Pontibacter akesuensis: one gene and its partner. The protein of the gene in region 1 interacts with the protein of each later gene in a pairwise test. Links are inferred from orthologs where the notes say so. Each region holds a gene or a part of one and is shown in the gene's direction. Other genes may lie near its edges. The genes, in order: ruvC and ruvA.

Region 1 (10,627 bases):
CCGGGTGCTTGTACAGGTTGTCTCCCACGCAGAAGAACGTCGCCTTTGCCCCATACTTGCGCAATTGCTCAAGAACCCAGGGCGTCACCTCCGGAATTGGCCCGTCATCAAACGTAAGAAACAGTTGCTTGCCCTGCACCTCCCTATGCCACGTATACCGGGGCATCAGCTTTTTGAGCAACCAGGGCGTTTTGTAAAGGCGGAGCAATTTTTTTAATTGTTGATGGTTTAGTTGTTTGATTGCTGACCTAATTGAGTAATTTCATTACTTTAATTGCACTATTACTGATCAACAATTCAGCAATCCAGCAACTCAACAATAAAATTTATTTAAACCGGCAGGACAGCAGCGTAATGTCGTCGTTGAAGGAGGCCTCGTCGTTGTAAAGGTTGATCTCGCGGAGCAGTTGCAGGTGCAGCATTTTAGAGCTCAGGAAGCGGTTACGCTGCAGGAAATCAATGGTGCCCTCAATGCCGTACTCCGCCTCGTCCTCGTCAAAAACCTCGGTCAGGCCATCAGTATAGCACAGCACCACCGAACCCTCCGGCACATGCACGCGCCCCACATTCATAAACGGCAGCACGTCAAACACGCCCAGCATGGTGCAGCCGTCGTTCAGCAGGTAATGAGAGTTGTCTTCGTACAGCAGGATCGGGGCGTTATGGCCGGCATTCACATAGGTAAGCTCCCTGCTTTTGCGGTTGTAAATGGCCACAAAGGTGGTAATAAACTTCTCGGCGATCGCGTTCCGGTAAATCAGGTTGTTAAGTTCCGAAACCACCGTGTTCAAATCTGAGGTCTGTCGAAGTATGGTTCGAAGCCCCGCCTGGAAGTTCGACATCAGCAAAGAGGCTGGTACTCCCTTGCCCGACACGTCTGCCACGCAGAACAGGAACTGGTCGGCATCTATCTCGATGAAATCGTAGTAGTCGCCCCCGATGGAGGAGTGCGGAATGTAGCTGGCGTGAATGGTTACGTCCCTGTCGTTGGGCAGGCTCTTTGGAAACAGCATGCTCTGCACCTCGCGCGCAATCTCTATCTCGCGTCGAATGGATTCCTGCGCCAGTCGCTGTCGCGCCATCTTGTGGTTCTCGATGGCCACCAGCATAATGTTACTGATCGTCTGCACAAAGTTCAGCGCATCGAGGTTGTTATAGTAGTTCTGCAGCTTGCCAATCAGCACAAAGGCCAGCACCTTATTGTTGTGCAGCACCGGAATCACGATGTCAAAGCAGCGCCACTTCTTATCAACCTTCAGTTTCGAAATCTTCGTGATTTCCTTTACCTGCAGCATCTCTTTGGGCAGCGTCAGCTTGTTGAAATCGTGCTCGGTACCTGAGGAGTTAACCATGCAGGCCCAGTCCCCGTCGTGCACGTACAGCACCAGCTGCCGGATCTGCAACTGGGCAAGCAGCGTAAACCGGTAAATCTTGTACAGGGCGTTCTCTGGCAGGTTCGCGTTAATGGCCTGAGTTATCTCAAGCAAAGCAGTTAACTCCAGCTTCTTCAGGTTCAACTCCTGCTGCGGATTCGGTAAAGGTATATCAGGCATTTGATATCGGAATTTTAGGATCGTAAGCATCGCGCAGGCCATTGCCAAGCAGGTTGAAGGCCAGCACCAGCAAACTGATACAAATACTAGGTAAAACTACTAAAAAAAGGCCAGCTTTGGCACCTATCAACTGGAAGCCCTCATTCACCATCATGCCCCACGAAGGCGCAGGTGGCTGCACGCCCAGGCCCAGGAAACTTAGGCCCGCCTCGATAAGTATGGCCGAGGCAAAATTTGCTGTGGCAATAACTATCAAAGGTCCCGTCATGTTTGGCAGCAGGTGCCGAAAAATCATTTTATACTGCGGCACACCCAGCACCTGGGCTGCCTCCACATAGGTTTTCTCCTTCAAACTTAAGATCTGGCCCCGCACCACGCGCGCTACCTCCACCCACATGGTAAGCCCCACCGCCACGAAAGCCACCCACACGCCTTTGCTGTCGATGGCCAGGCTGATGGCGATTACGAGCATAATGCCCGGCACCGACCAAACCACCGTCATCAGGAAGAGCATGAGCTTGTCCACCCATCCCCCAAAATAGCCTCCCGTCGCTCCGATCAGTACGCCGATGACGAGGGAGATCAGCACCGCCACAAACCCAATTCCAAGAGAGATGCGTGTACCAAGTATAAGCCTGCTCAATACATCGCGGCCGGCTTTATCAGTTCCTAAAAGGAAAGTTCTTTCGGACAAATAGTCTTGCTCTATTCTTGCTTCAATTGTTTCTTTATCAGCCCCTTCAGCAGCATCACCGGAAAACAACTTTAAGTCGAACACCCGCTCCTGATCGGCCTGGGCGTTGTTGCTGCGCAGTGGCTGCACCACCAAACTATCGCCCCTAAACGAAAAGCTTTCGATCGGCACCTCCAGGTAACCGGCCGGCTGCCCGAATAGCATCAGTTCCAGCGGGCTCACCTCCTCTGCCTCACCCACGGCTGTAGGCACGCGCAGTACCTGTGTGGCAAAACCGGGTTGCTTTTTCTGTATCTGCACCAACCCGTTGTTCGCATTGGGCGTGTTATCAGGCATGATCAGGTAACCAAGTATAGCCACCAGCACAGCCACCACAATAACCACCAGACCAATCATAGCAGGCTTGTTCTGCAGCAGGCGCTGCCGAATGTAGTAGGAAGGCGGACGCGACACTGGCGCGGCTTTGGTGATTGTCGCCATTTAGATAGAATTATGCACCACTAACCCCGCTTTGGTGGCCAGGTAGAAATAAGCGTGGCAGTGTTGGCCGAAGCTCCCCTCCTCATACTCGTGCTCAGTATCCTGGTCGGGGTAAAGAATCTTGACATAGCCGCGCTTGATCAACGCCTGCAATGCCGCACACAGCTCCTCATCCGTCAGCGACAGGGTGCTTTTCAAATCCGGGTAGGAGGTGACGAAGTATAGCTCGTCTAGTACGTCAAATTCGTTTTCTGTCATGGGGTTCTGATGGTCCGGCCTTTCCAGCTGTAGCGGCCAAAAAGGCCTAGAACAGCTGTAAAAACCACGTACGGTATGTACACCAGCTGCAGCGGCAAAGCGTACCATAAGAACTGCTTTTTGCCCATGAAGCCAAGTATAGAATTTAAAAATAAGCAATCGATGGCAAACTTGGCAACATATCCGCATAAAAAGACTTTCAGGGACATGTCGCCCCATATAACCAGCGGAATGGCCAGGAACAGCAGGAAGTTCACCAGGAACACGCACACCGCTACCAGTTGCACCTGCAGGCTCTGATACGACTTCCACTTGCTCGCCCACCTTACCCGCTGCTGCACAAAGGAATTCAGCGACTTACGCGCTTCAGTATAAACAATAGCTTTACTTGATTTCAGAAACCTGACGCGACCCGGGAAGGCCTTGTGCACCTTGTGCAGCAGGAACTCATCATCGCCGGAGGCAATGCTTTCGTTGCCCGTAAAGCCTCCCACCTCCTTAAATATTTCTTTGGTGTAAGCCAGGTTGGCGCCATTGCACATGTTTGGCTTATGCAGGGCGATGGAGGCCCCACCCACCCCGACCAGGGAGGCAAACTCCACCAACTGCATCCGCTCGAAATGGGTGGGCGTAGGATGAAAGCAAACGGGGCCGCTGATGAAGTATGGCTGCTCCGTCTCATACAGGTGAGCGTACTCCCGCAGCCACTCCGGCCCTACCCGGCAGTCCCCATCCGTAAACACCAGTAGCTGCCCCTGCGCCTGTTCCACCCCCAATTGCACGGCGGCTTTCTTTCCTTCTTGTTTAACATAATCCTGCAACTGCAGAAGCTTCACGGATAAACCTGTTGCACGTATAAACTGCTGTACCTGTTCTTTGGTGTTGTCTGTGGAGTGATCATCCACCACGATTACCTCCAGCAGTTCCTGTGGAAAATGCTGCTGCTCCAGGTCACGCATTAAGTACATAATTTGCTCATACTCATTACGAACAGGTATGATGACTGAAATTTTAATTGAAGGTTGATAGAGAGCAGGCGTAGCCGTATCAGGCAGCTTGTACCAGGCCAGCCAGCGGCGAAGAATCACCCAGGCGTACCAAAAGATCGAGCCGGCCAGCAACCAGCTCACGCGGCCACTCCCTTTCGGATAAGGCGAAGGCGCAACACGAAGAACAGCCCCACTACACTGGGCACCGCAATATTGAGCAGCCAAAGGCTTAGGCTGGCACTTAGCACCTGCAGGCGCTCCTGCCCCAGCAAGCCAAACAAGTACATGGCTGACAGCTCCCGCACCCCCAAATCAGACAGCAAGCTCACCGACGGCACCACCGATTTAAGGAAGAAGGTGCCGGACACGCCGCTGAGGTACTGCACCGGGCTAAGGCGCACATCGAACAAAACCAAGAGAAGTATAAACTGTAGCAGGAACACGGCATAGCGCCCCAGCGAGAGCCACAGCAGCCGCGTCATTTCTACCGAAGTATAGCGCCCCATGATGGAGACATAGGGAACAAAGGACCGCAACGGTTTAACGGCCGCCACTACCGCCACCATCGCCTTCGCATTGTAGAGCAGCAGCAGCATTGCTACAGAGAGCGCAGCCAGCAGTACCAGCAGGCTTAACGCCACGCCGGGATACGCTTGCCAGCCAAACACGAAGATGAAGTACAGGAAGCCGGATGAGCCTGCAAGCACGGTGGCCACCAGCTGGCAGAACCTCCCGATGAAGATGGCACCAACGGCCTCCAGCCGCTGCCGGCTTTTCAGCTCCAGCACACGGCCGGCATAGTCGCCGAGGCGGTTCGGGGTGATGAAGCCCAAGGTAAGGCCCACCATCACGGCCCTATAGGCCCTTAAGAAGGAAATAGGCTCCAGTTTTTGACCCAGCAGCTGCCACTTGCGCGCCTCAAAGCCCCAGTTGAGGGGAATCAGCAGGGCGGTAAGTATAAACAGGAAGCGCAGCGGGCTTTCAAGGGCCCGGCGCAGAATTCCTCCCCAGCTTAAAAAAGCATCGGGCGCGGTAAAAATAGCCTGGTACAGCAGAAACAGGGTCAGCCCCACCACCGCCCCTTTGCCGAGCAGCAAAAGGATTTTTTTGTTTGGTTTGATGTTCAAGATAATGTCTAAATTTGCACTCCAATGGTTTACTCTTCCGCACTTCCGCCCAACAAATTAATTCTTGGCATCGACCCCGGTACACAGATTATGGGCTATGGCCTTATTGAAGTGACTGGAACGAAGGTCCAATTGCTGCAATACGGCGTCATCAACCTCAAAAGCTACAGTAATCACGCCATCAAGTTAAAGAAAATTTTTGACCGCATGATACAGCTCATCGACGAGTACCTTCCCGACGAGCTGGCCATTGAGTCTCCTTTCTTTGGTGTGAATGTGCAGAGTATGCTCAAATTAGGCCGCGCGCAGGGAGTAGCCATTGCCGCTGCCCTCTCCCGTGATATTCCTTATGTGGAGTATGCGCCTAAAAAGATCAAACAGTCTATCACAGGCAACGGCAACGCTTCCAAAGAGCAGGTGGCCAGCATGCTGATGCAGATCCTCAATATAAAAGAAGCTCCCAAGCTACTCGATGCGACAGATGCGCTTGGTGTGGCTCTTTGCCACCACTACCAGAAAGGCAACAATGCCAAGCAAGGCGGCAAATCATGGAAGAGCTTCGTTACGGATAATCCGGACAGGCTGGCGGGGAAGTAGCTTGCGCATCTGCTCTATTTCTGGCGCAAACGTTCGCTTGTGACTTCAACCGCTCGGACTTTGTGCAGTTTAAAGTACCATAGCCGCTGCTTATTGCAACTTTAGACAAGCTATATTTTCTAGCCGCCGTTCACCCTCCAGTTCCCAAATACCCACTGTTTCACCTTTGGCTTTGGAGCGCTCACGGCCGCGAGGCCCCGTCTTGGGGGTAGGAGCCCTCGATAAGGGTATCGCGCTGGGACCTTTTCTTTGCTCGCTGGCGCATCGCAATCCCGCTCACGCGGGACCGAAAAACTCCAAAGGCGCTCAACCCAAGGACTGGAAACAATTCAGCTAACTAAGACTGTAGGGATGCAACTTAGGCTAAGTCCCCCTTTGAAGGGGGTAGGGGGATGTTTATACTTCTGCAGAATACTCCCGCTAGGAATAAATACCCAATACTAAATATTTACTTATAGTAATAAATTTGGAGAATTGATCCTGCACGTCGGCACAAGCGGACACTTGTGCCAGAAACTGAAACAGGCAGGGCCGGCAGTATACTTGCCGGCCCTGCCTGTTTTGTCTTTTTCCAGATAGGTTAATCGGCCTGATAGGCTTCTCTGATTTTTTCGGCTACGGCCTCAAACTCTTTTTTGCTAAACTTCTGTTTGTTGGCGAAGTTCATGTCCTGCATGCTGTTGAGCGGGATCAGGTGCACGTGTGCATGGGGCACCTCAATGCCTACCACGGCCACGCCAATGCGCTTGCACGGCACGGCTTTCTCCACGGCGGCGGCTACCTTTTTGGAAAAGGCCATCAGGCCCAGGTACAGGTCGTCGTCCAGGTCGAAGAGGTAATCGATCTGCTGCTTCGGTATAACTAACGTATGGCCTTTGGTGGTGGGAAACACGTCCAGGAAGGCAAGGTAGCGGTCATCCTCTGCTATTTTGTAGGCAGGTATCTCCCCGTTAACAATCTTAGTGAATATCGAAGCTTCCATGGTTTTAGCGGCTGATTTCCAAAATTTCAAACTCTAGTTTTCCGGCGGGCACCGTTATCTCGGCTACATCGCCTACGGATTTGCCCAGCAGGCCTTTCCCGATTGGTGATTTCACGGAGATTTTTCCTGCCGCAAGGTTTGCCTCTTCCTCTGCCACCAGCACATAGTCCATCACCATGTTATTCTTCAGGTTCTTGATTTTCACCTTTGAGAGGATCAGGGCCTTGCTGCTATCCAGGTTCGTCTCGTCTATCAGGCGGGCATTGCCTACCACTTCCTCCAGCTTCGAGATCTTTAGTTCCAGGTGGCCCTGAGCGTCCTTGGCTGCATCGTACTCAGCATTCTCACTTAGGTCACCTTTGTCGCGGGCTTCGGCCAGTTGGCGCGCTACTTCAGAGCGACCCTTGGTCTTGAGCTCTGCTAACTCTTCTTTCAGCTTTTTCAGCCCTTCAGCAGTGTAATAACTAATGTTGCTCATTGTATGATTTTCACGTTTTGAAACACAAAAAACAAAAAGAACGGTTATGGCGTGCATAACCGTTCTTTTTGCCAAATATGTAAAATTATTTAGTTCTTTTCCAGTGCGGCGGCAAGTATAAAGATCAACGTGCCACCACGTATAGCATAAGCGTAAGTGCTACTGTTTTTTACGCAAACAGGCTCCTCCCGTTTCGCGCGCTAGTATAGCAAAGGTATAAAATCCAGTGTAGAAAGTGTAATTTAATTTTCCACCGCATATTCTACGTATTTATACTTGTATAAGTATAAAACGCAAGTGTAAAGATACTGTTTCAGCGCTTTTGCTCTTAAATCTCACCTTGCTTTGCTAAATTATTCAAATCTGTCCCGATGCTTCTAAAAGCTTTTTTGCAGCAGTTTTATACTTTCCCTTTGATCAGTTATTCTCCTTCAGTAACTGTGCAATTTTCTGCACCAGCACCTCGTTGATCTTCACGTAGGACTCATGCGTCCAGCCGGCAATGTGGGGCGTCAGGATCACGTTGGGGGCAGCGGCCAGATAACCGAATGTCTGTTGCTGTTGTGCGGTTAAGGTCGATAACTTTTCATTTTCCAATACATCAAGCGCGGCTCCTTTTACCCTTCCCGATTTCAGGTGATTCACCAAGGCCTGCTGGTCCACCACATCGCCGCGGGAGGTGTTTAAAAACCAGATGGGCTTCCGGAAAACGTTGAAAAAGGTATCATCAACAAACTGCAGGTTATTGGCAATATACGGAATATGCAGGCTTACCACATCAGCCTCCGCCTGCAGTTCCTCCAGCGACACACAGGCGACGGGTGCACATACTTTTTCAGGGGCATAACGGTCGTAGGCGAGCAGGCGGCAGTTAAAGCCCTGTAACACGCGCGCAAAGCTTTGCCCCATGTTGCCGAAGCCGATAATGCCCACCGTTTTACCGCTAAGCTCCTCACCCCTGTTTTCTTCCCGCAGCCATACTTTGTTCTGCACTTGGCTGTGGCTGCGCGAAACATTACGAAGCAGCGACAGCAATAAACCCAGCGTAAATTCTCCTACAGCCTGGCTGTTGCCCTCATTCGCTCCCAGCACCCGAATACCTTGCTGCTCCAGCTGCTCCACGTCAATGTTATCAAGCCCCGCTCCTGCCCTTGCCACAAATTTGAGATTATCAGCCAAGGCAACCGTTTCAGGGGTAATGCGCATCTTAGATCGAACAATCAGCCCGTCCATACTTACCAAGGCTTCTTTTACCTGAATCGGTGCCATGTTCGGCTCATATACAGCCTCCACTCCTATACTTTCCAGCAGCGGAAAAATGCTGTGGTGCAGCTCGTCGATGATCAGGACTTTGGGTTTGGAGAGGCTCATCTAAGTATAAGGCAGGATTTAAGTTGATCGAAAAGTATAGGATGCTGTGTGCTGGCGGCAACACTGGCGAAACCACAAAGTTTAGTTACAGGGCACTATAGAGCATGTGCGCCACACCAAAATAAATAGCAAGGCCAAGCAAGTCGTTGGCGGTGGTGATGAATGGTCCGGCGGCCACGGCAGGGTTGATGCCAAACTTATCCAGCACCATGGGCGTGATCGTTCCCATCAGCGAGGCCAGCATCACGACCGAAAACAGCGCAATAGACACCACCAACGACAAAGGCACATCGCGGCGGAACAGGTAGGTAAGCGAGAAAACCAGCAGGGAAATGATCGCGGCATTGAACAGCGCCACCAGCAACACCTTCAGGAAACGTTTGCCAAGGTTGTCAAACATAACTTCGTTACTCGAAAGCGTTTGGATGATGATGGACGAAGATTGAATGCCCACGTTACCGCCGGTTGCCGTGATCAGGGGCACAAACAAGGCCAATGCAGGCAGCAGGGCAATATCAGCCTCAAAAATACCCATAAACTGGGCAGCCAGCATACCACCCACCATGCCGATCACAAGCCACGGCAAACGAGCGCGCGAAATGCGCAGCACGCTGTCATCTTCCTCCACGTTTTCGGTGATACCCGTCATGAGCTGGCGGCTTAACTCGGCCTGCTCCTGCATCACGTCCACCATGTCGTCGATGGTTATGCGGCCCAGCAGGCGCCCTTGGATGTTCACCACAGGAATTGCCTCCAGGTCGTAACGCTGCATCACGCTTACCACCTCGCTCTCATCCTTGTAAGACTCGATGGAAATCACATCCTCGCTGTAGATATCCCTCACCTGGGCGTCATCCTTCGAAAGAAGCAGTTTTTTCACACTTACCCGGCCCACCAAAATGTCGCGGTTGTCTACCACGTATACCGTGTAAAACCGCTCCACCTGCTCAGCCTGACGCCTGATTTCATCTATACACTGGCGCACGCGCCAGTTCAGGTTAACTTTGATAAGCTCTTTTGCCATCAAACCACCCGCACAGTCTTCCTCGTAATGCAGCAGGTCAAGTATAGCGGCGGCTTTCTCCTCGTTCTCCAGCAGGGCAATCACCTCCTCGCGCGTCTGCACCGACATCTCGTTTAGAATGTCCACCGCGTCATCCGAGTCCATGAGGTTGACGTAGCGCGCCACCTCCTCGCTCGTGAAGTTGTCGAGGAATTCAGAGCGTACGTCGTAATCCAGGTCTGAGAGAATTTCGGAACCTAATTCGGCCGGCAGTATGTCCAGCACAAACCGCGATTCGTTTGCATCCAGCTCGTACAACACCGTGGTGATATCGGCAGGGTGCATGTCTTCCATCGTGCCCAGGATATAGTCTTTATCCCGGCGTTCAATGGCCTGCTCTACCTCTTCAATATACTCACGTGTTATCTCTACCTGCATGTGGGGTGCTTTTTAAGTATTCTGATGTTGCTCTACTAATTGCGTCAGCGTCACAAACTCCTGTACCGACAGCTGCTCCGGCCGCTCGTTAAATACGGGCAGGGCTGTCACCTCGGCAGGCATGTTAAAGCTTCGAAGAGAGTTACGCAGCGTTTTGCGGCGTGTTCCGAAACTAAGCTTCACCACCTGCCGGAAAAGCTTCTCATTACAGTCCAGCTTCTCCACCTCGTTGCGCACTAGCCTGATAACGGCTGACTTCACCTTCGGCGGTGGATTGAACACATGCTCAGCCACCGTGAATTTATACTCTATGGTATAAAACGCCTGCAGCAGCACGCTCAGGATGCCGTATACTTTGGATCCCGGCGGAGAGGCCAGCCGCTCGGCCACCTCCTTCTGTATCATACACACCACTTCCGGCACCACATCGCGGTGATCCAGCACCTTAAAGAATATCTGGCTGGAGATGTTGTAGGGGAAGTTGCCGATGATGGAGAATTTACCCGGGAACAGCGTGCTCAGGTCCGTCCGCAGAAAGTCGGCCAAAACTATGCGTTCGCCTAATTCCGGGAAATGCTCCTGCAGGTACACAATGGATTCCTTGTCGATGTCGAGGATCGTGGTGCTGTACTCCTGGTGCTGCAGCAGGTATTTGGT
Region 2 (10,910 bases), 1.2 Mb from region 1 along the record:
GCCTACATCATCTATATACAAGGGTTGTGCCAACTTGGTACTCAGGCGCAACAACCTGATAATCAACAGCAGCATCCGACAGGCCCCTCAAACACATTCCAAGGGTGGGAATAACAGGACATGTACTTTCCAAATTCAGGAAGCCCGCAACAGGGGGAAATACAGCTTTGCGGGTGACGGAAAAATATGGGGTAAAACCGGGCAGCTGATTTGACTCGTACGTATGGGGAAGGCCATTTAATAAAATCCTTGCTGCGGCGCACTTTAAACTTATACTGCCTGTTATGGGTTTATTAAAAATATAGCCTTAATTTTGTATCACACTTTTAAACATTAATGATATGGTTATCACCAACGTTTTCTTATTTCTGGGAGGCCTGGGAGGCACGGAAGTTTTACTTATCCTGCTTGCCATTCTGTTGCTTTTTGGTGCCAAGCGTATTCCTGAGCTAGCCAAAGGTCTGGGCCGCGGTATCCGTGAGTTCAAAGATGCCACCAAGGAGATCAAGAATGATATCGAAACTTCAGTGAAGGACGATAACTCGACCACGAAGTAATAGTTTAGAAAGAATATAAGGTAGCAACACCATGTGCCTTACCACTGTTTTCCTTTTCCTGGGGGACCTGGGATTAGGAGAAATGATGGTCGTTATGACCGCATTCTTATTGTTGTTTGGCGCCGACAAGATTCCCGGCTTCGCCCGCTCCATGGGGCGCGGCATCCGTGAGTTTAAGGACGCAACAAATGAAATTAAGCACGAACTAGAGCAATCCATTAAAGACGACCCTAAGTCCAAAAAAGATTGAGACAGTATAACTCGCTCCGCGACATCCGCACAGACATGGCCAATGGGCAGGTTTCGTGCCGGCAATTGGTAGAACACTACCTGCACAACATAAAAGAGAAAGCCCAGCTAAACGCTTTTCTGGAAACATTTGAGGAGGAGGCACTTGCGCAGGCAGATGCTGTAGACCAGAAAATATCCAATGGCACGGCCGGCAAACTCGCCGGTATGGTGATTGGGCTAAAAGACGTGCTGGCTTACAAAGACCACAGCCTGCAGGCCTCCAGCCAGATATTGAATGGCTTTAAGTCGCTTTATACCGCCCCTGCCGTGCAGCGCCTGCTGGATGCCGATGCCATTATAATCGGTCGCCAGAATTGCGATGAGTTTGCCATGGGCGCTTCCAACGAGAATTCCTCTTTCGGTGATGTGTTAAACGCTGATGCCCCTGCCCGCGTGCCCGGAGGATCTTCGGGCGGATCGGCTGTGGCCGTGCAGGCAGACCTGTGCCTTGCCTCCATTGGCTCTGACACCGGCGGCTCCGTGCGCCAGCCCGCTTCTTTCTGCGGTGTGGTAGGCTTCAAGCCTACATACTCCCGCATCTCCCGCTATGGCCTCATCGCCTACGCTTCTTCCTTCGACCAGATCGGCTTTATCACCAAAAGTGTAGAGGATGCTGCGTTGTTGCTGGAAGTAGTGGCCGGACCGGACGGACTTGACAGCACCGCCAGTCAGCGTGAAGTGCCTGCCTACAGTGAGCTGCTACAGGCCGATAAGAAGTATAAGATTGGCTACATCCGCGACTGCTTTGAGCGTGAGGGGTTGGACACCGAAGTAAAGGACGCCATCCTGAATGTAAAAGACATGCTGAAGGATGCCGGGCATGAGGTGGAGCCAGTGGAGTTCCCGTACCTGGACTACATGGTGCCAACCTACTATATCCTGACCACCGCCGAAGCCAGTTCTAACTTGGGCCGCTTTGACGGCGTGAAGTATGGCTTCCGCTCCGACAACGCTACAGACCTTACATCACTCTATAAAAAGACCAGGGCCGAGGGCTTTGGCCACGAAGTACAGCGCCGTATTATGCTCGGCACCTTTGTGCTTAGCGCCGACTATTATGACGCCTACTATACTAAGGCACAGAAAGTAAGGCGCTTGATAAAAGAGAAGACCGACGAGTTGCTTCAGGCATATGATTTCCTTATCTTGCCTACTGCTCCTACTACAGCCTTTAAGCTGGGAGAGAATACAGCAAACCCGTTGGCCATGTACCTGGCCGATATTTTTACGGTGCAGGCCTCTTTAGCCGGTGTTCCAGCCATCTCTATCCCAGTTGGCCGCGACACCAACGGATTGTCCATCGGGTTGCAGTTAATGACGCGTTCTTTTGAGGAGCCGGCTTTACTTGCCTTCTCGAATTATATACTGGACAAGATATCCGTTGAAGCATAAACCATATCATGACCTACAGTAAGTTCTTTACATTGCTTGCGGCTATGGCTGGCAGCATCTGGGCAGTTGATGCCCAGGCTGCCAGCCATAGCCTTTTGTTTGAAGCCCCTTTGGTATCACCCAAAGATTCGCTGAAGCCTGGTGCCGTGCAACTCACCCCCGAGGAGCTGGCTTTGCTCGTAGAAATTATCCCCAACGAGCCCGACGAGGTAATTGCAGACCGCCTGAGCTGCCTGGACTCTGAGATTCCGCTCGTGTTCAACAACTATGTAAGGAACTTCATCGATTACTTTACCATCCGCAACCGCAAGTATACGCGAACCATGCTGCAGCGCGAGAACGTGTACTTCCCGCTTTTTGAGAAATACCTCAAGAAGTACGACATGCCGGATGAACTTAAATACCTTTCCATTGTAGAGTCAGGCCTCTCGCCAAAGGCGCAGAGCCCAGTGGGTGCCGCGGGTCTGTGGCAATTTATGAAACCCACAGGCCGTGAATATGGCTTGGAGCAAACTTCTTTCACGGATGAGCGCCTTGACCCGGAAAAGTCCACGGATGCGGCCATGCGTTTTCTGCGCCGCCTGCACAAGTACTACGACGGCGATTGGGAATTGGCTTTGGCAGCGTACAACTGTGGCCAGGGCAACGTGAACAAAGCAATTCGCAGAGCCGGCGGGGGCAAAAAAACATTTTGGGAGATCTTCCCATACTTGCCGCGCGAAACCCGGGGCTATGTACCTAGTATGACGGCCGTGCGCTATGCCATGAACTATGCCGGGGAGCACAACATTTTCTCCGACTCTATACTTTACGCCCCGCAGGTGGATTACCTGGAGGTAACGCAGGCCATGGACCTGGAGAAACTGGCCTGGGAACTGCACCTGACGCCGGGGGAACTGATGGCGCTGAACCCGGAAATCACCAAAACAAAGCTACCAGATCAGAAAAACAACTATAAACTGCGCGTACCAGCAAACCGTGCCGCGTTGCTGGCCTCCGCTGCCGATAAGAGGTGTATTCTGATGGCTGCCGCGCCCGTGGCACCACAACCTAAGCCGCAGGAGACGCCTGTTATGCTTGCCGCTGTAAAGAAGGAAGCTGAGCCGGCAACGGAAACAGAGGCAACGTCCAGCCTGGAGAAAACAACTTATACGGTACAGCGCGGCGACAACCTGACACAGATAGCCCAACGCCATAACGTAACCATTGAGCAGCTAAAGGAATGGAACAACCTGGCCAGCAACAAGCTGATGCCGGAACAGAAGCTGCAGTTACTGCAGCCTGCACAGGCCGCCGAACCAGTTGTCAGCACCCCTGTGGTTTTAGCCTCCAACAAAACAACCACAAAGGAAACCCCGGCTAAACAGATCGTGCAGCCGCAGGAGCAGTTAATTCACCATGTGCAGCCGGGGGATACGCTCTGGCAAATCTCCAGGAAGTATAACGGCATTCCAGTGGAGCAGATAAAGAAGCTGAACAACCTGAAAGATAACGCCATCAAGCCCGGGCAGAAACTCATCCTGAGCTAGGCCACTGTAGAAGCAACAAACAAAAGCACCTTCTCTTCAGAGGGTGCTTTTTAATTTTCAGAGGCAATGGCATTTCCCCGCATCAAAAAAAACACAAAACCTGCCTGCCTGAGTTATGCACCGCTTATCTTTGGAGGCTCAACTTTGGATTAACCGTATTTTCTTACAAAATTGGTCTTTAGCCAAATAAGGTTTGCTTAAAGCAGCTACACTTTAACCCAGGTGAGCGAACAACTATTACACACCACACGCATTTATGATTAAAGTTAACAGAGAGGATGCCCTGAACTACCACATGGAGGGTAAACCAGGCAAGATTGAGGTAGTACCCACCAAGATGGTAAGCACGCAGCACGATTTGGCCCTCGCATATTCTCCCGGCGTTGCCGAGCCTTGCAAAGAGATTCACGCAGATAAAGACAATGTATACAAATATACCGCCAAGGGAAACTTGGTGGGCGTTATATCAAATGGTACAGCGGTGCTGGGCCTGGGCAACATTGGCCCGGATGCCTCCAAGCCGGTGATGGAGGGAAAAGGCGTACTGTTCAAAAAGTTCGCAGGCATCGATGTGTTTGACATCGAGATTGACTGTAACGACCCCGAGGAGTTCATCCGCATCGTGAAATCGCTGGAGCCTACCTTCGGCGGCATTAACCTGGAAGACATTAAGGCCCCGGAAAGCTTCAAGATTGAGAATGCGCTGAAGGAGCAAATGAACATTCCGCTGATGCACGACGACCAGCACGGTACAGCCATTATCTCGGCTGCCGCTCTGCTGAATGCCCTGGAACTGACGGGGAAGAAAATCGGCGAGATCAAAATGGTAATCAATGGGGCCGGGGCCGCCGCCATTGCCTGCACCAAACTATACGTGGCCCTCGGTGCGCACCTCGACAACATCGTGATGTTCGACAAGGACGGCATCATACGCCCAGAGCGCAACGACCTTGATATTTACCGGGCGCAGTTCGTAACCATGCGCAAGATTGACACGTTGGCGGAGGCAATGCAGGACGCGGATGTGTTCGTTGGTCTTTCTGCCGGTAATGTGCTGGCACCGGAACTCGTAAAATTGATGGCCTCTGATCCGATCATCTTTGCCCTGGCTAACCCGGACCCGGAAATCCCTTATGAGGAGGCGATGGCTACCCGCGAGGACTTGATCATGGCCACGGGTCGCTCGGACCATCCAAACCAGGTAAATAACGTGCTGGGTTTCCCCTACATCTTCAGGGGCGCCTTGGATGTGCGTGCCACGGAAATTAACGAGTCCATGAAGCTGGCTGCCGTACACGCACTGGCTGAACTGGCAAAGGAGCCTGTGCCGGAACTGGTGCACAAGGCTTACGGCGACAACACCATTAACTTTGGCCGTTTATACCTGATCCCGAAGCCGCTGGACCCGCGCCTGATCACCACCATCTCCCCTGCCGTGGCAAAGGCCGCCATGGAGAGCGGCGTGGCGCGCAAGCCCATCACCGACTGGGAAGCCTACGAGGATGAACTGCGGGAGCGCATCGGCATTGACCAGAAACTGATGTCACGCATCACGATTCAGGCAAAGAAGGACGTGAAGACCGTTGTTTTTGCCGAGGCCGATCATTACAAAATCCTGAAGGCTGCCCAGATCGTAAACGAGCAGCGTATTGCTAACCCCATACTTCTGGGAAACCGCAAGCGCATCCAAGCCATCATCGACGAAAACAACATGGACCTGCAGGGCGTGCGCATCATAGACACGTATGAGGAAGGCGAAAAGCGTGCGGAGTTTGCCCAGATCCTGTTTGAGCGGCGCCAGCGCAAAGGCCTGACGCTGTTTGATGCCCAGCGTTTAATGCGCGACCGCAATTACTATGGCAGCATGATGCTGGACACCGGAGAGGCCGATGCACTGATCTCAGGCCTGACCCGCGATTACTCTAAAACCATTTCGCCAGCGCTGCAGGTGATCGGGGTGGAAGAGGGCATCAACAAGGTGGCGGGTATGTACATTATACTTGGCAAGAAAGAGCCGTATTTCTTTGCCGACACCACCGTAAACGTGAACCCAACCGCCGACGAATTGGTTGATATCATCGGTCTGACAGCCCGTACGGTACGCTTTTTTGATACAGAGCCACGCGTGGCCATGCTTTCCTACTCCAACTTCGGTTCGGTGGGTGGCGATATTCCGAGTAAAGGTGCCGAGGCTGTGCGCAAAGCCAAGCAACGCTACCCGGAACTGCTCATCGACGGGGAGATGCAGGCGAACACTGCTTTGAACCGCAACCTGCTGCGCGAGCATTATCCGTTCAGCGAGCTGGCAGAGAGAGGCGCCAACACGCTGGTGTTCCCAACGCTGGCATCCGGCAATATTGCCTACAAAGTGCTGCAGGAAATAGGCGGCGTAGAAGTGATTGGCCCGGTACTGATGGGCATGCGCAAACCAGTACACATTCTGCAGCTAGGCTCCTCTATTCGCGATATCGTGAACATTGTGGCTATTGCTGCGGTAGACGCCCAGAACTATAACAAGCAAAGTATATAGATGATAGCCTACATAGATGGCAAGTTAACGCACAAGGACCCCACTTACGTCATCATCGAAACGAACGGTGTGGGGTACCAGATCAAGATTTCGCTGAGTACGTATTCTGCCCTGCCTGCCGGTGAGCGCTGCAAGCTGCATACTATCCTGAACATAAAGGAGGATGCCCATACCTTGTATGGCTTTGCCACCATTGCCGAGAAAGACGCGTTCCTGCATTTGATATCGATCTCAGGCGTGGGCCCCAACACGGGGCTCATGATCCTGTCTTCGCTGTCGGTGGAGGAGATACAGCAGGCGATTGTGCGGGAGGATGTGCGCACTATCCAGAACGTAAAGGGAATCGGGGCCAAAACGGCTCAGCGCATCATCCTGGAACTAAAGGACAAAATCAAGAAAGAGGTGTTGCTATCCGATGTTTCGGCACCTGCTGCTTCGCACAATACAAACCGTGCCGAGGCGTTATCAGCATTAGTGACGCTGGGCTTCGCCAGAAACGTTGCAGAGAAAACACTCGACGCGATTATCAAGCGCGAAAGCGGCAGCCTGAGTGTGGAGGAGTTGATTAAGTTTGCTTTGAAGTCTTCATAAGAGAATATACCTGATTTTGATCTGGAAAAGTAAAAAGCACAACCTGCTGTTGATCCTGGTTGCTTCTATTTCTTTGCTTACCTGGCTGGCGCAGGCAGAAGGGCTGCGCACGTCCCACCGGTTTAAAACAGGCCTTCTCAAAAACCTGCTGGCACAGCAGGACACTGCCCGCAAGGACAGCACCAAGTATATTCCCAGCCGCAAGCCTACGTTTGTTCCATCCGACAGGTATGGCAGCCCCTTCGGCGCTCGGCCAAGCTCCTCTCCCTTGCTGCTGGGCCAGCCCAGCAACCTGCACCTGAACGTAGAGCTTGACGACAGCCTGCAGCAGTACAATATTACCGAGACAATCGGCGACAGCGTACTGTACCGTCCGCCCTCCTCCATGTCGCTGCGCGATTACTCAGAGTGGCAGCAGCGCGAAGCCATCCGCAATTACTGGCGCGCCAAGTCATCTGGTCTGGATGGCGAAAGCGTGGTGAGCAGCAACCGCCTGATTCCCAAGCTGTACATCAGCCCGATGTTCGACCGCATCTTTGGCGGCAACTACGTGGACATTCAGCCAAACGGAAACGTGTCGCTTAAATTCGGAGCGCGCTTTAACCGCAACGAGAACCCGACGATACCGCTTAGCCAGCAGCGCACCGGCGATTTCGACTTTGAGCAGAACATTTCCCTGAACCTGGTGGGCCAGATCGGCGAGAAACTGCGCCTGAACTTTAACTGGGACAACAACGCCAACTTCGACTTCGAGAACAACATGAAGTTGGATTACACGGGTTACGAAGAAGAGATTATCCGCAAGATAGAGGCCGGTAACGTAAGCCTGCCCCTGAACAACTCCCTGATAACGGGTGCGCAGAACCTGTTTGGTATCAAGGCGCAGCTGCAGTTTGGGCGATTAGGCGTAACCACCATTGCCTCCAGCCTGCGCGGCACCAACGATGAGGTCATTATCCAGAACGGCGGGCAGAACAGGCCTTTCGAGATTCGGGTGGATGAGTACGACCGTGACCGCCACTTCTTTCTGTCTCAGTTTTTCCGGGGCCGCTACAACGAGGCCCTCAGGCCTTTGCCCCTGGTAAACTCTGGCATCGTGATTCGCCGCGTGGAACTGTATGTGACCAACAACAGCCGCCAGACCGAGAACCTGCGTAACATTGTGGCTTACATGGACTTGGGTGAGGCTGACCCTTACCGTGAGCGCTTCGAAAATGGCCGCCCGGCCACCGCTCCGGCCGACAACCAGGCCAACACCTTGTACAGCCTGATTTCTCCCCCTAACAGCCAGGCACGTGACAACGCGCGGGTGGATAGTTACCTGCAGTCCTTAGGGCTGGAGAAGGGAACAGACTTTGAGCATGTGCGGGCGCGCAAGCTGGAGCCTAACGAGTACCGCTTTAACCCGCAGTTGGGCTATATCTCGCTTAACTCTGCCCTGCTGCCCGACCAGGTGCTCGGCATCGCCTTTGAGTATACGTATAACGGCAAGACCTACCAGGTAGGTGAACTGATCAACGATTACCAGAACCTGGACTCGGAGAAGGTGATCCACATGAAGTTGCTGCGCGCCACCAACCCATCCCTGAATTTCCCTACCTGGGATTTGATGATGAAAAACGTGTACGCGCTGGATGCCACGCAGGTAAACCGCGAGGATTTCAGGCTGCAGATCATCTACAAAGACGATGAGACGGGCGTGGACCTGACAAGTATAAAAGAGCCAAGCCCGATCCGGAACATACCCTTAGTGGAGGTCTTTAACCTCGACAACGTTAACTCCAACAACGACAGGCCGAGCGACGGCAACTTCGACTTCCTGCCTGGCATCACCATTGATACCGAGACAGGCCGTATCTTCTTCCCGCAGGTAGAGCCGTTCGGTGATTACCTGGCGAGCAGACTGGAAGGAAACCCCGCCCTGATAGACCAGTACGTGTTCCAGGAACTCTACGACCAGACACAGACCGATGCGCAGCAGAACAACGTAAAAGCAAAGTTCTACCTCACGGGCCGCGTTAAATCTACTTCTTCGGATGAAATTATGCTGCCGGGCTTCCAGATTGCGGAAGGCTCTGTGGTGGTATACTCGGGTGGCACCAGGCTGATAGAAGGCACCGATTACCAGGTGTTCTACGACCTTGGCCGCATCAAGATCCTGAACCCAAGTTACCTTAGCTCTGCCAACGACCTGCGCGTAACCTACGAGAAAGCCGAACTGCTGAACATACAGCCCCGCACCATGCTTGGCGCGCGCTTCGACTACCGCCTGAGCGATGATGTGAACATCGGAGCCACTGTGTTGCACCTGAATGAGCAGTCGTACATCAACCGGGTAAGTATAGGCGATGAGCCCACCAACAACACCATTTACGGCCTCGACCTGAACATGCAGAAGGAGTCGCGGATGCTGACACGGTTTGTGGATGCCATCCCGCTGATTCAGACCAAGGTGCCGTCGCTAATTACCTTCAGTGGCGAATTTGCCCAGTTGGCGCCCTCCAAGTCCAAATCAAGTGCAAACGAAGACGGTGCCTCTTACATTGATGACTTTGAAGGAGCCGAAACGCCTTATAACCTGGGTGGCTTTAACAACAGCACCTGGCGCCTGGCGGCCACACCGGCACCGCTGGTGCCTGGCCCTGGCCTGCAGTACTCCTACAACCGCGCAAAACTGGCCTGGTATACCATCGACCAGATATTTTACCGCAACTCAGACAACCGGAAGCCGGGAAGTATAACGGATGAGGAACTGAAGAACAACTACGTACGCGGTATTTGGAGAAACGAGCTATTCCCGAACCGCGACGCCGAAATAACTAATACTTACGAGTATACATTTGACCTGGCCTACTACCCTCGTGAGCGTGGGCAGTACAACTATAACCCGAACTTAACGACACAGGGCCTGCTGGCCGATGACCCGCGCAGAAACTGGGGTGGTATCAGCCGTGAGATTTCGTTTGACACTGACTTCGACAACGCCAACATCGAGTACATGGAATTCTGGCTGATGGACCCGTTCATTGCAGGCCAGTATGGTAGGGATGGCGCTTTTGGCAGTAATGTAAATCCAAAAGACCCGGGCCAGTTGGTGCTGAACCTCGGCAACGTATCGGAGGATGTGCTGGAGGATGACCTGTACGCGTTTGAGAACGGCTTGCCAACATCCGCAAACGATGCGCAGAACCTGAAGAAAACCGACTGGGGTCTTATTACGCAGCAGCAGTTCTTAACAGATGCCTTTACAGGTGTTCCTGGCGGACGCCAGTTCCAGGATATTGGTCTGGATGGCTTGAATGACGCCGCAGAGGCAGATTACTTCCGGCAGCCGTTCCTGAACCGGATAGCAGGTACACCACCGCAAAGCGTGGTGGATGATCCTTCTGCCGATAACTTCCTGCACCACCTCGACCCACGCTACGACCAGTTGAATGCGGGCGTGCTGCAGCGCTACAAGAACTACAACGGCATGGAGAATAACTCTCCGGAGAACAGCATTTACTCCAACTATGCCTTCCCCGACAAAGAAGACCTGAACGGCGACAACGTTATCAACGACCTGGAGCAGTACTTCGAGTACAAGATCAACCTAAGTCCGGAACAACTGGAGGTGGGCCAGAACTACATTGTAGATAAAGTAACCAGCACAAACGATAAGAACGGACAGCAGGTAACCTGGTACCAGTTCCGTGTGCCCGTGCGCCAGCCTACCGGCACCGTTGGCAACATCGATGGCTTTAAGTCGGTGCGCTTTATGCGCATGTACATGACCGGGTTTTCGGATCCGGTGCTGTTGCGTATGGTGCAGTTCCAGTTTGTGGCAAACCAGTGGCGCAAGTTTGAGAAGCCGCTGACAGAGGGAACGCCTTGCCTTACCTGTACCGACGATGCCCGCAGCTTTACGGTATCCACAGTAAATATTGAGGAAAACGGCCCGACTAACACAAACACCGACACCAACATTCCGTATGTGCTGCCGCCTGGCATCGACCGCCTCCGCGACTACTCCTCCACCAA

Evidence for each region.
Region 2: the proteins of ruvC (region 1) and ruvA interact in binary tests that used the Escherichia coli proteins (3 or more experiments, as listed by UniProt). The link is inferred for Pontibacter akesuensis from one-to-one orthologs.

Annotation. Positions count from the first base shown.
Region 1 is NZ_CP014766.1:168,543-179,169, forward strand. What follows is about bases 4,196-6,911. They hold ruvC (crossover junction endodeoxyribonuclease RuvC), read left to right. Parts: upstream 4,196-5,125; coding sequence 5,126-5,698; downstream 5,699-6,911. Other genes in these bases: A0W33_RS00740 (lysylphosphatidylglycerol synthase domain-containing protein), read right to left, coding at 4,196-5,101; A0W33_RS00750 (HIT family protein), read right to left, coding at 6,279-6,680; greA (transcription elongation factor GreA), read right to left, coding at 6,685-6,911. Also shown: A0W33_RS00715 (polysaccharide deacetylase family protein), read right to left, coding at 1-208; A0W33_RS00720 (PP2C family protein-serine/threonine phosphatase), read right to left, coding at 327-1,553; A0W33_RS00725 (ABC transporter permease), read right to left, coding at 1,546-2,727; A0W33_RS00730 (hypothetical protein), read right to left, coding at 2,728-2,985; A0W33_RS00735 (glycosyltransferase), read right to left, coding at 2,982-3,953; more of A0W33_RS00740, read right to left, coding at 4,112-4,195; more of greA, read right to left, coding at 6,912-7,158; A0W33_RS00760 (NAD(P)-dependent oxidoreductase), read right to left, coding at 7,576-8,529; mgtE (magnesium transporter), read right to left, coding at 8,615-9,970; 16S rRNA (adenine(1518)-N(6)/adenine(1519)-N(6))-dimethyltransferase RsmA, read right to left, coding at 9,983-10,627.
Region 2 is NZ_CP014766.1:1,392,742-1,403,651, forward strand. What follows is about bases 5,096-8,094. They hold ruvA (Holliday junction branch migration protein RuvA), read left to right. Parts: upstream 5,096-6,299; coding sequence 6,300-6,890; downstream 6,891-8,094. Other genes in these bases: A0W33_RS05790 (NADP-dependent malic enzyme), read left to right, coding at 5,096-6,299; sov (T9SS outer membrane translocon Sov/SprA), read left to right, coding at 6,907-8,094. Also shown: tatA (twin-arginine translocase TatA/TatE family subunit), read left to right, coding at 342-557; A0W33_RS05775 (Sec-independent protein translocase subunit TatA/TatB), read left to right, coding at 589-807; Asp-tRNA(Asn)/Glu-tRNA(Gln) amidotransferase subunit GatA, read left to right, coding at 804-2,240; A0W33_RS05785 (lytic transglycosylase domain-containing protein), read left to right, coding at 2,249-3,769; more of A0W33_RS05790, read left to right, coding at 4,026-5,095; more of sov, read left to right, coding at 8,095-10,910. UniProt on the Escherichia coli protein: The RuvA-RuvB-RuvC complex processes Holliday junction (HJ) DNA during genetic recombination and DNA repair.